Regions from separate parts of the Methylophaga sp. F-2 genome, predicted to be linked through region 2. Evidence: riboswitches for the same ligand, from Rfam matches in the RefSeq annotation. Region 2 holds a riboswitch; each other region holds the start of a gene.
The links. A riboswitch is a leader RNA that binds a small molecule or an ion and turns the genes downstream of it on or off. The one in region 2 is predicted to bind cyclic di-GMP.

Region 1 (5,060 bases), on a different contig from region 2:
AATTTGCGCAGGATTCAGATAGTACACTCGGCAAGATCCGTAAAGCTAGCCAAGGCCAGTTCAGCATTAGTGCACGCGATAATAATAATCCACAGATCAAAAACGTTCGTGTTGTGTCAACGATAGAGTATTACTTGTCTGACTAATGTCAGAAAACGCAAAAATACAAAAAGGCCGGGGAACGCTTAATAATATCGATGGCCGTTTCAATAAGTTTCAACGCACTGAAATTGATGATGGCTGGTTTCATGATGGACCAGCCAACAACTTAACAGAAGTGAGTGTAGAATCCCCTCGTAGTATTATTAGTAGAAACCAATCACCTGACCTTCCCTTTCAGCAATCAATTAATCCATATCGTGGCTGCGAGCATGGCTGTATTTACTGCTACGCCCGTCCTTCACATGCTTATCTGGGACTCTCACCAGGGATCGATTTTGAAACAAAGTTAACCATCAAACCCAATGCCGCAAAATTACTGCGAGATGAGTTGATGGCAAAAAACTATCGCTGTTCAACATTATCATTAGGCGCCAACACCGATCCCTATCAACCCATCGAACGCCACTACAACCTTACTCGGGAACTACTTCAGGTGATGATTGAGTTCAGTCATCCAGTTAATATTGTGACTAAATCTTCATTGATAGAACGTGATGTTGATTTACTCAAACAGCTCGCTGAGAAGCAATTGGTAAATGTTCATCTATCCATTACAACACTGGATAAAACACTTGCCAGGAAACTCGAACCTCGCGCCAGCAGTCCACAACGTCGACTGCAAACAGTTGAGACATTGAAGGCAAATGGAATTCCTGTATCTGTGCTTATTGCCCCAGTCATTCCTGTTCTGACTGATACAGAACTAGAAAATATTATTGATGCTTCGGCACAAGCAGGGGCTGAAAATATAGACTATATTTTCGTTAGATTACCAAGAGAGGTCAGCCCCCTCTTTAATGATTGGCTACATACTCATTATCCTGACAAGGCAGAGCATGTCATAAATCGTATTAAAGACTCCAGAAATGGCAAAACAAATGATCCAAGGTTTGGTTACAGGCTTGAAGGTCAGGGGCTATATGCAGAAATGATCAAAAAACGATTCGAAGTTGCGGTCAAGAAATACCCATTAAACAAGTCTCCAGCGGTTCTGAGAACCGACTTATTTCATAAACCAACAAAGCAAATGAGCTTGTTTTAAAAAGAAAATATTTAGTAGCCATAAAAAAGGGGAACCGAAGTTCCCCTTTCAATCTAACTAACAATTGTTAACTTGATTTTTTACTTCAAGTTTTATGCAGCTACTGCTGTTTTTCTACGCAGACCCAAGAAACCTAATAGGGCTGGTGCGAATAAAAACAATGCAGCAGGTACTGGTACAGCTGACACAGAAACATCATATTTAAATACATTTCTAGTTGCATCAATGATGTCAACCCATGCTGTGTACCCTTGGTAAATCATTGCTGTAAAACTAAAGTCACCGGTAATGTTAAACAACTGAATACCATCAACACCGTTGTTAAATCTTAATGTGGCCCCTGCTAATGAACTAGTAGGATTAAACGACCACTCAACTTTAACAGCTGTATCAGCGTCTGTACTAACATCAAACTGTGAGAACCATGTACCAGGTCCTTCACTTACTGTGCCACCACCTAAAACTACACTACCGTTTGATACATCGACATCCTGGTCAAAAGAAGAACCAGCAGTAGACATAGACAACGTAGCGGCATTAACACTGACCGAAAACAAAAGAGCTACAACAAATAGCATCGCTTTTTTCATAATAAATTCCTATTTAATATATGAAGCAATGCAACCCAGCCATCTCCAATCAAACCAGAGACCCGTGGCTTTCCGACCCCGCCTCACGACGAGTTTGGCTTTAAAAAATCACATTATTAAGACTTTTAATGATGTGTTCGTCTGAACCATTTCAGACGAGTCGATAGTACAAATCACAGTAGGAGACTACCAGCTCTATTAGTTAAATCTGGGACGTAACTCACAGCATTTGTCTGATCGCGTGAACATTATCACAATAAAACTGTGAACTGGTTGTGAATTTTAAGTCTGTCCAATTTAGTTGATATTTTTTACCGCTAAAGCCAGCGAACGAAAACATAGTAGTAACTGTGAATTCCAGATGAAAGTTCTACAAACTCATTCGTCTTGATTCAAATCGCTTACACAATAAAAAAGCCGTAGTATCAACCACGGCTTTTTGCTGACATTCGACATCTAAATTAGATATCGAAATGTCTTCCATCAGATGGTTCAGACCTTCCACACTAAAGTGCGCTTTTTCTACGAAGGCCAATAAAGCCTAATAAGGCCGGTGCTAGAAGAAAAAATGCAGCAGGAACAGGCACTTCAGAAACGGACTGAAGTGAGACATCATATTTGAATACATTTCTATTGCCGTTGAGTAGGTCAATAGAGGCAACTGTTCCAGCATAGAGTAAACCTGTGAACCTGAAATCGCCTGAAATATCAAATATTTGGACAGGGTCAACACCATTATCAAACGAGAGAGTAGCTTGAGTGAGTGCCGCTACTGGGTTAAATGACCACTCAATAACGGTAGATGTATCATCCGTTGTAGTAACGTCGTAGGTAGAACTCCATGGTTCGTCACCACTAGTAACTGTACCACTACCCAATACCGTGGTTCCCGTATCTACAGACGTTGTCTGAGTGGCATTAGTTGAGCCTGTAGGCTGAATAGTTAGTGTAGCTGCGTTAATTGATGTTGTAGCAAATAAAGCTATTGTGAATAGCATCGCTTGTTTCATATCTGGTACTCCTTGATTGTTACAAAGCAATGCAGCTCAGCCATCTTTGTAAAGATTAAAGATCTGTAACTTTCCGTCCTTGCCTCACGACAAGTTTGGCTATAACAACCCATCACGAATGTGTTGAGTCGAGATAACTGTTGAATTGATTGTACGAAAGTACATAGACAACAAGTTATATATAACAACAAACATTGTTGTTAATTTACCCTACCATTAATTAGGCCTTAATTAAAAGTGCATGTACAAATGTTCGTTTATGTTTGAAAATTTTTACTATTCAACTAAATGGTGCTGTGAGGGATTTGCAATTTACTTCATAGACTCAATCAATGTAGATTTTTTTTGACTGTCGAACGGAGGCAATGGCAGCACAAATTGCGGCACAATTATATCTGGCATCAGCTAATGACAGTTTGGGGGCTTTCCCTTCTAAGATGCAACCAGAGAAGTGTTCTATTTCCAGGTTAAAATGATTAGCCTTTGGTATTAATACGGTTTGTTCTTCTTCATCATTCCACCAGCTAATCGTGGCTTCTTCAGTTTCAGGTTGCCAAACGGTGTGACATTTAATGCCACCCTTGGTACCAATAATTTCATATTCACTTCGTCTGGCATGTTCAAAGCTCATTTCAAAGTGAGCAAACTTACCATCATCAAAATCAAACACCCCGCTTAAGCTAACATCAGCACCACTGTCATTAAGCTTAGCCATTGCCATGGCAGCGACAGGCTCATTATCAAACCACAATCTTGCCGTATGAATGGCATAAGGACCAATATCCCACATAGCACCGCCACCATCATTGATATCACGATCAATACGATACATTCGCGCTGGTTTCATCGGGAATGCAAACGCCGTTTTTACCGTACGCACGTCACCGACCTTGCCGTCATTAATTAACTGTCTTACATACTCATGCTGAGGATGGAAGATATACATAAAGCCTTCCATGACTGTTACATTATTTGCTTTTGCAGCGGCTTCAATGGCGTCAATATCGGCTACTGTCAGCGCCATCGGTTTTTCGATCAACACATGTTTACCATGATTGATGGCTTTGAGTGCCCACTCGGCATGTTCTTCATTCGACATCGGTAGATAGATGGCATCAATATTTGGATGAGAAAGTAATGCTTCCGGATCATCCAGCGTTTCTACCGACGTTTGTTGTGGTGCCAGTTTTTGCAACACTTCTGCCGCCGCCCCAGGACGACGACTGGCAATAGCTACCAGCTCCGCATTAGCTGCTTCAACAATAGCGGGCAGTAGTTTTTCGTTAACACGAGCAGCACCTAAAATTCCCCAGCGTAATTGTTTTTCAGCCATGTGTTTATATCCCTTTAATTCAATTTAGTGATCACCATGATATCGACTCGACAGCACAATTCCAAACTCATAAAACCGCATGTTTCATAGTGTTTTTATCTGTCAGCGATTGCCTTATGCTAGACACCCTGTAAATAAAAATAACGGATTAAGGAGCAATTATGACAATCGAAGTTGGACAGAAAATTCCCGCAGCGACACTTTCTGAGTGTGTTGATTTTTCGGCGAGCAGTGGCTGCCCTGTCAACCCTCAACCACAGAATGTTCAATCATTGACTGAAGGAAAAACCATTGTTCTTTTCGGTGTTCCGGGTGCATTCACCCCACTCTGCTCTGAAGAACACTTACCTGGCTTTATCCGATTAGCAGATGAGATCAAAGCGGCTGGCGCCGATGAAATCTGGTGCATGGCTGTTAACGATGCTTTTGTCATGGGCGCCTGGGGCCGACAAGTAAATAATGAAGGCAAGGTCAGAATGATGGCTGATGGTAGTGCCGAGCTGACCAAAGCCATGGGCTTAGATAGAGACTTAACTGCCGGAGGAATGGGTGTACGTTGTTATCGCTTTGCCTGCATCCTGAAAGATGGTGTGGTGACTTATATCGGCGTTGAAGGCTCAGGCGAGTTTGGTAAATCTAAAGCAGAAACCATTTTGGATGAACTAAAAAAATCCTAAGCAACATCACAAATATTTGAGTTGGGGGAGTTTCACTCCCCTTTCTCATTCACTGATGGCTAACGTTATCGCCAGTGTTCTTCCACCTCAAATTCACCACCAATAAAAATGGCTGATGCGGTGTCACTGAAAATCCCATGCTCGACTATGCCGGGAATGGTATCCAGAATCATGGTTAGCTCTAAGCTATCCATTTGTTTAAATTGCATATCAAGCACCAGACTACCACTTGCTGTAACAGCAACA
Region 2 (5,060 bases):
TTCTATCGTTCATGAATTGAACGGGCCATTATTCTTTAGCTCAGTCCGTAACTTCAATGACTTATTTGATCCGAAAAATGATGATGCTGACGACATCATTCTTGATTTCAAAAACTCGCGCGTTTACGACCATTCAGCCATTGAAGCGATTGACTCACTGGCAGAACGTTACATCAAAGCTGGAAAAACGCTGCATTTAAGGCATTTAAGTGAAGAGTGTAAACAATTACTCAACAATGCAGCTGATCTGATTGAAGTGAATGTGATGGAAGATCCGCACTATCATATTGCTGATGATAAGCTGGCATAAAAGTGAAATAACTGCTATCTTAAGCCCATAATAATAAGCTAAAAATTGTATAACCTATTGAACTACGAGAAAAAAACATGTTAAAAAAAATTGATAAACTGCTGATAGAAAAATTTCCACATATTATTCTTGGCTTTACTGTTTTTTGGTTGTCACTGATTGCTTTCGGCCTATATAACAACTAAGCCGATCAGCGGTATCGTTAAAAAGCCAGTCATCGACTGGCTTTTTTTATGTCCAAATTTATTTTCATTCGACAAGTTATTCATTTTTGATCTAGGTCAATGCCTAATATCTGTGCCAGGCGAATAATAACCTCACGCTGTTTTAAAACAGCACAATATTCTCAGTGAGGAGACGATGATGGAAAAAATTGAACACTATATTCATGATAACTTTGCCGCATTAATTTGTGTGATGTCAGTTGCTTGGCTTGCCTTGGTTGCCTATGGCCTTATCATGTCTTAATGCCTTTAGGGCATAAGCAACTCAAAACTCGCCCGGGCAATACACTGGCCATTCAATAGGCACTCAACCTCGTGTATGCCCGGGTAATATTTTCTGGTCGATATCTTCTGTAAAGTATGTCGTTTTTGCATGTGGAGATATTCGCCTTCTGCTAAACGTATATTTTTCCATTTAAAGACTTTTTCTCTCGTCATTTTTCCAGCAGCCCCAACAAAACGTATCCGGTAGTCTAGTACTACATACTGCGCCTGCTTGCTTCGTAAACGAAAATCCAGCACCAGCGTCTGCCCTAATAATAATCGGCTATGGGAAAGACGAAGTAATGGCTGTTCAATATCCACCGACTGACTAAAACCTAACAGCGGATAAACATCAGCATTTCCCTGTTTCACCAAACTCCGTAAACCATGGCGAATCACCCAGTTTATGTTTTGTGAAGCTGCTTGTTTCCACTCTGAACAAATATCAATCACCATTTGAGGATGATCCTTACTAATATCATTGATGTTATTAGCAACAGAACGCCTGACATAGAGGCTGTGATCACCTTTTAACTTCTCAAGAATCGGCCATATTGGTGTTGGGTCATCACGTAAATCAGTTAATTGTGGTGCCCAAGGTAAACGTGGTCGAATGCCTTCAGAGGCTAATCGCCTGATATGTTCATTCTCATGTTCAGCCCACTGCAGCATTTGCAAATAGGTTTCTTCAAAATGCGCCAACAGAAAAAACCGAATGGCAAACTCGCTGGTAAATAATGGGGTTAATTTTTCTAATGCAGCAAAAGAAACATGGAGGTGGTTGATGCCATATATAGCGACATAGTCAATTAATGGCCAGGCTAAATAATGTGCCCAACCAGAAAACTGTTCTTCTCTAAGGTATTCAGCAGCCTGTAACAGAATAGCTATCGCATCGACATAATCATCAGGCAGGTAGACATGCAAACTCTTAGCAAGATAGTCTGCACGTGCTTTGAGTTCCAGCTCATCCAGTTTGAGTGAGGCCGTCTGAATAAAATCTGTCACAGCAAAGTCTGGCCACACTGAATGAATCAGTGAACCTAGCTCATGAACTGCTGCAGTATTGAGTTTATTTTTGAGTTGTTCAGCCATAAAAAAAGCCGCGATGGAATCGCGGCTTTTATCATACGGTATTCTGTCTTAGCTTAGGCAGTTTTTTTACGTCTGCGCATCGCTGTAAAGCCCATCAAACCAGAACCAAATAACCATAATGCTGCTGGAACAGGTACTTCACTTACAGGTGGGCAGTATGTACCATCCACTGTTAATTCAGCCCAGAAAACATCTTCTTTTATTTTATCAAAAATAGCTTTGAAGGTGATACCAGCAAGCACTTCGTCAAATAAGTTTGAACTTAGTTGAAATACATCAACGCCACCATCTAATTTACCAACGTATGTCAGGTATGGGAAATAATTATCTAATGTCCATAAACCATCAGAGAACCATGAACCGTTGGCATTTGATTTAACTGATAAAGTAGCCGAAGTAATTTCTAAAGTAGGCTCATTGATGGCTTCAAAGCTCATATACGCCTCTGAAGAGTCCCAGAAAGTTCCCCAGTAATCATGATCTTCGTTAGTTACTTTAGCGTTTAATGTCGTTGAATAAGCTTGAGGGTTATCACATGTTGAACCATCATTACCACAACCTCCATGATGATGCCCACCATGATAAAACGTTGCTGAAGCAACACTTGAAAAACCTAGCAACATAGCAGCTACTAACATAGCCGATTTGTAAAATTTCATAGAATTATCCTTATTTACTATGCAACCCGGCCATCTTTAAAAAAGATCCGTGGCTTTCCGTCACATGGCTCACACCAAGGTTGGCTTAACTGTTCAATATGCAATCACTACCTGCAGAATACATATTAGTGATTCGTCATTAGCTGAACAATTGTACTTTGGTACTAAAACGTAAAATTAATCAGCCATCTACAGACTTTTTTATCAAATACCACCCTTAATATTTGATAAAAACATGGGAATAACTCCCAGTGCGATGCATTGTATTACCTTAGTTTTGATCAGGACAATTGTACCTTGGTACTAGTTATAAAATTTTTAACGTTTTTTTGTAAAAACGGCTATCGACTCAACGTGTGTTGTGTGAGGAAACATATCCATAATGCCTGCTGCTTCCATAATATAGCCATGCTGATTCACCAGCTCACCCGCATCACGTGCCAATGTCGCCGGATTACAAGACACATACACCAGGCGCTCAGCACCTAATGCAGCGAGTTGATGTAAAACTTCAAACGCCCCACTTCTGGGCGGATCGAGCAGAATTTTATTAAAGCCTTTTTCCGCCCAAGGATAATCTTTGAGCTCGGTTTGTGTCAGATCGGCCAGTTCAAACTCAGCATTCTTTAAGCCATTAAGTTGTGCATTATTTTTAGCGTGTTGCACCAGAGCCGCATCACCTTCGACACCAACCACTTCATTAACGCGTCTAGCTAAAGGTAAAGTGAAGTTACCTAAGCCACAGAATAGATCCAGAATACGATCATCAGCTTGTACGTCCAGTAAGTTCATGGCTCGCTGGATCATTTTTTCATTAATACCGGCATTCACCTGAGTAAAATCGCTCGGATCAAACTGTAAGTTCAACCCTGCTTCCGGCGCATAACTGAGCTGAGCTGACTCAGGCCATAATAAGGAGACCGTATCCGGACCACCCGGTTGCTGATAGATCCATAAATTATTGCTTTGACCAAAGCGAATCAATGCATTTTTATCCGTCTCAGATAATGCATCAAGATTGCGAAAAACTAACGCCACATGCTCATCATCCATCGCCACTTCAATCTGAGCGATACGATTATAGGCTTCAAGCCCAGCAATTAATGACGCTAAATCCGTTAAACGATGACCCACGCGAGGATCTAAGACCTCACATTGCTCTAGCATGGCAATATAAGGTGAAGACTTTTCTCTGAAACCGACCAGAACCTGTTCTTTTTTCGCGACATACTTCACGCCTAAACGTGCTTTACGACGATATCCCCATAATGGACCGGTTAAAGGCGCTAACCATTGTTCAGGATTTAAGTTACCAAAGTGAGTGAAGTGTTCAGCCAATGTGGCTTGTTTATGAGCCAACTGTGCTTCAGGTGACATATGCATCAAACTGCAGCCACCACAAATACTAAAATGCTGACATTTTGCTGCTACGCGATCATCCGCGCCAGACAATACTTCTACCGTGCGTGCCTCATCATATTTTTTGTGAACCCGGCTATATTGAAAGTTCACTTTTTCTCCGGCTAAGGCGCCATCCACAAAAACGGTTTTACCTTCAATTCGAGCGATGCCTCTACCATCGTGTGATAACGACTCAATCTCTGCTGTAACGGGTTCTTGCGGTATTCTTTGTCTGCGGCTACGTCTTGCCATCTTTTATCTCTTATCTCTGAAAAATAAAAAGTCCAGTGACGCTTTCACGCCACTGGACGTCATTATTATAATCAATCTGCTGTATTTATTTTTGTTTCCAGCTACCACCTTGCTGATACCACCAGCCTTTTGCTGCATTACTAATCCAGCGCTGTGCGAAGGTTTGTTGGATATCATCTTGCCATTCCGGATGCCCGTTTGCTCTGGCGATTTCAGCATAGAGCGCTTTACGATCATTATTTTCGGCGGCAATCAGACTATTTAACTGGTTACGGTCTTTTAACGGTACAGACTTGGCATCACGTAGAGTAATAAAACCATCATCAGTTAACCCTATCGCACCACTATTATAGAAAGGCTTCAAACTTTCATGGCGTGTTTTCATATTCGACTGTAATGCATTGATAGCGGGTGAATTGATATTAATATCCGCACCTGCCGCTTCAGCCTGCGGTACCATCCAGTTCAACACAGACATAGCCAGTGGCAGCCTGGAGTCTGATGTTGACGATTGTTTATCCTGCTTGTCAGGTTCAGCCGTATCTGCAGGTTGTGTTTCTGGGCCCCACACATCTTCAATAATTCTGTCTGCTGCTTTTTCAGCCGCTGCCGCTGGGAAATAGATATTAATGGTGACACATGAAACCAACATTAATCCCGACACCGTGCCCGTTAACCACTTCATTAAATGCATAAACCTCTCCTTACTCAATAATGGGTCCAGAACTATTTTGTACCGCTTTGATACGTTCTAATAAATCAGCCCAGTCCACTCTACGCGTATAGCCAATCACATCAATCCACGGTGGTAAACCGCCCCCACCTTTGACAATATAGTACCCCTGATCAGCATCT
Region 3 (5,060 bases), on a different contig from region 2:
AAAACTGGCGAAGGGATTTTCTTTATCGAGGTCTTTTAGATCTTGATATCTGCTTATTCTATAACCTAAACGAACTTCTGATGTTGAGTTTTCTAATGATCGCGTTAAGCTTAGTGTAGGATCAATATTTAAACTGAAATCATCTAATCTATCTTCACGAAGTAGCTCATTATCGTCATATTTAAACTTAGGATCAGCCTGTGCATTAAATACCCATTCTGCTGCTGATGCTGTATTTATCAGCAGGCAAGGCAATAATAGCGGAATATATTTTCTCATGGACATGTGTCTCGGCTATTTTGCTTAAGGTACGATAATAACGTCGCCACTTTCCAATGTAATGTTGGTATTTAGTGCTTTGCCTTTTTTTATCTCTGCATATTTCACGGGTAAGACTTGTTGCTTAGCCCCATCTCTGCGAAGCACGATAATGTTGTTTTCTTCTGCATAAGGCGATAAACCACCGGCTAAACTTAGCGCTTGCATGGCGTCTAACGGTTGATTCATCACAAAAGAGCCTGGGTTGAGTACTTTCCCTAAAATATGAACTCTATTACCTTCAACATTTGTGACAGAGACCGTAACAACCGGATCTGCCAGGTATTCACTGAGTTTTTTAGTTAATTCTTCTTCAACTTCTGCCACCGTTTTTTCTTTAGCGACAACTTCGCCTGCTAAAGGAAAGGTGATAACTCCATCAGGCAGGACCGTTACTTGTTTTTGCAAAGACTCTTCATTCCATACTGAAATGTCTAAGACGTCGCCTGAATTCAATAAATAGCGTTCTGCAGCAAACGTCGTTGAAGAAAATAGAGAAAAAAGTGCAACAAAAAGTACAAGGAAGCGCTTAAGCATGAGGGAAAATCCTTATCTATAATTAACATTCAAAATTGATATTAACACTCTATTTTTCAAAAAAAAAGGGAGCTTTTGCTCCCTTTCAATTTGTAACAGTTAAGTTACTGTTAACTTAAATCTTAGTTCTTATGCAGCAACTGCTGATTTTCTTCTAAGCCCTAAGAAACCTAATAAGGCCGGAGCAAACAAGAATAATGCGGCTGGTACTGGTACAGCAGATACTGATACATCATATTTCAAAATGTTAGATGCAGCATCAATAATATCTAAACCGTAGAAAACGTTCGCAGCTAAAAATGCAGTGAAACTAAAATCACCAGTGATAACAAAGGTTTGTGCACCTGGTAAGTAACTGCCGTTAGGGCCGGTGATTTCTCCGAATTTTACTGTTGCGCCTGTTAAAGCTGTGAATGGATTGAAAGACCATTCAATTTTCACGTTGGTAGCTGTATCAGAGGTAAGATCAAATTGTGAATACCAGTTACCAACCTCACCTACAGTACCACCAGCGAGTACAGTACTGTTGTTATTTACATCAACAGATTGTGTTGCGCCACTTGATCCGATACCAGTAAGAGTCAATGTTGCAGCATTGACACCAACCGAAAACATGAGAGCTACTAAAAATAGCATCGCCTTTTTCATAATAAACTTCCTTATGCATAAGTTGAAAAAACAAGCAATGCAACCCAGCCATCTTTAAATTAAAGATCTGTGGCTTTCCGACCCCGCCTCACGACGAGTTTGGCTTTTGTTAAATTACCATATCCATAAGATATGATAATCACCTATCTGACTTTTTCAGATGAGTGAATGATATGGAGCATTGTCCACCCGTGTCTATTGTACCTTGGTACAATTTTGCTATTGGAATTTAAAATCAATTCGCTAATGGATATAAAAAAGGGAGCCTAAGCTCCCTTTTTTATCAAAAACATTGTTTTTATGCTGCAACAGCTGTTTTTCTACGCAGACCCAAAAAGCCTAATAAAGCAGGGGCAAACAAGAATAATGCAGCTGGAACAGGTACTGCAGATACTGAAACGTCATATTTAACTACGCCTGATGTCGCATCAATGATACTCAGGATGTAGCTAGTACCTGCTGTCAACATAGCTGTGAAGCTGAAGTCTTCAGTAATTGCATATGACACAGTGTCACCCAATGTACCAAAAACTAATGTTGCACCTTTAATTGCAGGGTTAAATGACCATGCGATTACAACAGGTGTATCTGTATCAGTTGTGAGTGAAAATGCTGAACTCCAAGTACTTTTTGAAGAAACAGTACCACTACCTAACACAACAGACCCAGAGGTAACATCAGCACTTTGACTTGCGATAGTTGAACCAGCTTCAGTCAGAGATAACGTCGCTGCGTTAACACTTACTGAAAACAATAAAGCTACGATAAATAGCATCGCTTTTTTCATAATAATTTCCTTATGCATAAGAATTCGAAAAAACAAGCAATGCAACCCAGCCATCTTTAAATGTAGATTTAAAGATCTGTGGCTTTCCGACCCCGCCTCACAGCGAGTTTGGCTTTAATTACACAACATCAAACACGCCGACATTGTGTAAGACCATATTATGATCTTGCTACAAAGCCATCACCGTTGATGTCTATTGTTCTGATTGCTATTAAGATATTTAAGATAACTAGTATTATCTAGTGTATATGCTTTACACCGATACCTTAACAGTATGGATATGATACTGTGTCTCAAGGTAAGTAACAAGTATATTTAGTAAGTAACATTACTAATTAAAACTAAACAGACAATTAGTAGGCGTTTTTACCGACAAACCCTTTGAACAGTGTTAAAAAAATAATCTCAAGATCTAGTAATAGCGACCAGTTCTGAATATATTTGAGATCATAATGCACACGTCCCTGCATTTTATCCAACGTATCTGTTTCCCCTCTAAAACCATTAATTTGTGCTAATCCGGTAATGCCCGGTTTAACTTTATGTCTCAGCATATATCCCTGAATCTGTGCACGATATTGCTCATTATGTGCTACAGCATGTGGCCGTGGACCAACGATGGACATCGACCCACCCAGAGAATTAAAAAATTGTGGAAGCTCGTCAAGAGACGTTCTACGCAGGAAACCACCAAAAGGGGTAATTCGGCTGTCATTCTTCTGAGCTTGTGTGACCTTTTCACCATCTTCCGTGACAGTCATTGTACGGAATTTCCATACTTTAATTTTTTCACCATCCACGCCATAACGTGTCTGTTTGAAAAATACAGGACCTTTAGATGTGAACTTCACCCCAGCTGCAATAATTAACATGGGTATAGCGATAATTGCCAGGATAATAATACTGAGAATAATATCCTCTAATCGTTTCAATATACTGTCGATACCAGCAAAGGGCGTTTCATAAACTGAAATAGCCGTGATGCCCTGATAATCCACCCAACGTGAATTGAGAAGATTGAACGTGAACAAGTCTGGTACTAAGTATACTGATGCCGTGCTATCTGCCAATAGCTCAGTTATATGCCGTATTCTATGCTCGGCTGACATAGCAAGGGTAATGTATACCGTATCCACTTTGCCTGCTTTACAGTCTTCAATCAGCTGGTTGAAGTCACCCACGTTTTTGTTGGTGACGACTAAGTTAGGCTCTGTTTCAACACGTTTTTGTGATCGGTCATCGTAATAACCGACCAATCTGAATCCTGACCAGTCCATTTCATTAAATGCACGCTCCAGGCGTTTACCTAATGTTGTTTCACCAACGATAGCAACGTTTCTGGTATTTACACCACGTGCACGGAGGATTGCCAATGATGTTCTTACAATGGCATGCCAGGAAATTAATTCAATTGGCGTCAATAAAAACCATAAAAAAACAAAGCTATCAAGATAACTACCAGAGTGAATGAAAAAGATATCAATCATTACTAGAATGAAAACACTGGTAAACCATGAAAACATAACTGCCGAGACTTCTTCTCGCAATGCAGTACCTCGCCATGAACGATAGGCATCTTGAGATTCGGCAAAGAAATTAAACAATAAAATAGCGAATAAGAGGCTCCATATGTAAAGGACATCCCATCCCGCCTTAAAAATATCAAATAAGGCCAAAAAGGTAAGCAGGATAATGCCACTATCAATCAGGCGTGATATCGCATTAATTTTTGCATCGTATTGTCTGATCCTGCCTTGAGCCATTTGTTCCTTTCCAATTCCAGATTCTGCTGGCAATAATACAGTAATTACGTCAGAGTATTGATATCAAAATATTGAATCTTTTCTGGCTGGTCACTTGTTGTATCATCTAATTGTTTATCTAAATACTATTAGACGAGTTACATCTTCCATATCATTACAGTATAAAGAACTTATAAATGAGAACAAATCCCAAACTTAAAACATATTATCCGTATTTTGACTATGTAAGATTTATCGCTGCAAGTATCGTAATGTTTTACCATGATGGCCTAATCAATTGGGATCCAAGTGGAAGTATCGCTGTTGATGTTTTCTTTGCTTTGAGTGGTTGGTTGATAGGGGGGATTTTACTGAGAAGTAAAACGGAAGACTTACCTCGATTTTATTTCAATAGAGCAATCAGAATATGGATTCCTTATTTTGCTGCTCTATCACTAATCATTCTTGTTAGTCTATTAAAAGATCCGGTTAATATTAAATGGTTTGAGTTCATCCTATACAAACTCACCTTTGTCTATAATATCTTTGGACCGCCGCAGCTACTCGAATACAAAGATATGATGCCTCTGGATGGAACCGGAAATCATTTTTGGAGTGTCAATGCTGAAGAACAGTTCTATTTATTTGCACCAATTTTACTAGTTCTAATTGGCAAATTTGGTCGCCACCCCATCACTTGGGCACTATTGTCGGTCATTGCTTGGCATCAACATCTTTATGCCCCCATATTTCTTGGTGTATTTGCTGCGATTTGTGCATACAAATATGGTAATTTCTATGAGAAACCGTTCGTCAAATTTATTCTTTTTGCTATTTTGGTCACTAGTACTTTTGGAATAATCTATAGTAATTATCAATATTTTTCCCCAGCATTTTCTATATCTCTCATTTTATTATTAGCTATTAAAGGTGAGAAAAGTGATTTCGGGGAATTCTTAGGAGGAATATCCTATCCCCTATATTTAAACCATTGGATAGGCGTCTTTGCTGCTAACAGTATCTCAGGT

Region 1: linked by a shared signal. The riboswitch ahead of AC13DA_RS07150 (hypothetical protein) and the one ahead of AC13DA_RS06110 (VPLPA-CTERM sorting domain-containing protein) in region 2 are both predicted to bind cyclic di-GMP.
Region 3: linked by a shared signal. The riboswitch ahead of AC13DA_RS08110 (hypothetical protein) and the one ahead of AC13DA_RS06110 (VPLPA-CTERM sorting domain-containing protein) in region 2 are both predicted to bind cyclic di-GMP.

What each region holds. Positions count from the first base shown of each region.
Region 1 is NZ_JBSXOF010000018.1:13,146-18,205, forward strand. It holds gene AC13DA_RS07135 (SIMPL domain-containing protein) at 1-146, shown strand, start outside; gene AC13DA_RS07140 (PA0069 family radical SAM protein) at 146-1,204, shown strand; gene AC13DA_RS07145 (hypothetical protein) at 1,297-1,794, opposite strand; cyclic di-GMP riboswitch class I at 1,821-1,903, opposite strand; gene AC13DA_RS07150 (hypothetical protein) at 2,301-2,804, opposite strand; cyclic di-GMP riboswitch class I at 2,832-2,914, opposite strand; gene AC13DA_RS07155 (Gfo/Idh/MocA family protein) at 3,130-4,137, opposite strand; gene AC13DA_RS07160 (peroxiredoxin) at 4,299-4,814, shown strand; gene rpiA (ribose-5-phosphate isomerase RpiA) at 4,880-5,060, opposite strand, start outside.
Region 2 is NZ_JBSXOF010000016.1:377,416-382,475, reverse strand. It holds gene AC13DA_RS06120 (SulP family inorganic anion transporter) at 1-310, shown strand, start outside; gene AC13DA_RS06115 (DNA alkylation repair protein) at 784-1,893, opposite strand; gene AC13DA_RS06110 (VPLPA-CTERM sorting domain-containing protein) at 1,947-2,552, opposite strand; cyclic di-GMP riboswitch class I at 2,570-2,647, opposite strand; gene rlmD (23S rRNA (uracil(1939)-C(5))-methyltransferase RlmD) at 2,871-4,205, opposite strand; gene AC13DA_RS06100 (YdbL family probable chaperone protein) at 4,291-4,899, opposite strand; gene AC13DA_RS06095 (translocation/assembly module TamB domain-containing protein) at 4,910-5,060, opposite strand, start outside.
Region 3 is NZ_JBSXOF010000018.1:228,814-233,873, forward strand. It holds gene AC13DA_RS08100 (hypothetical protein) at 1-285, opposite strand, end outside; gene AC13DA_RS08105 (polysaccharide biosynthesis/export family protein) at 304-855, opposite strand; gene AC13DA_RS08110 (hypothetical protein) at 985-1,503, opposite strand; cyclic di-GMP riboswitch class I at 1,539-1,617, opposite strand; gene AC13DA_RS08115 (hypothetical protein) at 1,802-2,290, opposite strand; cyclic di-GMP riboswitch class I at 2,328-2,413, opposite strand; gene AC13DA_RS08120 (undecaprenyl-phosphate glucose phosphotransferase) at 2,644-4,053, opposite strand; gene AC13DA_RS08125 (acyltransferase family protein) at 4,230-5,060, shown strand, end outside.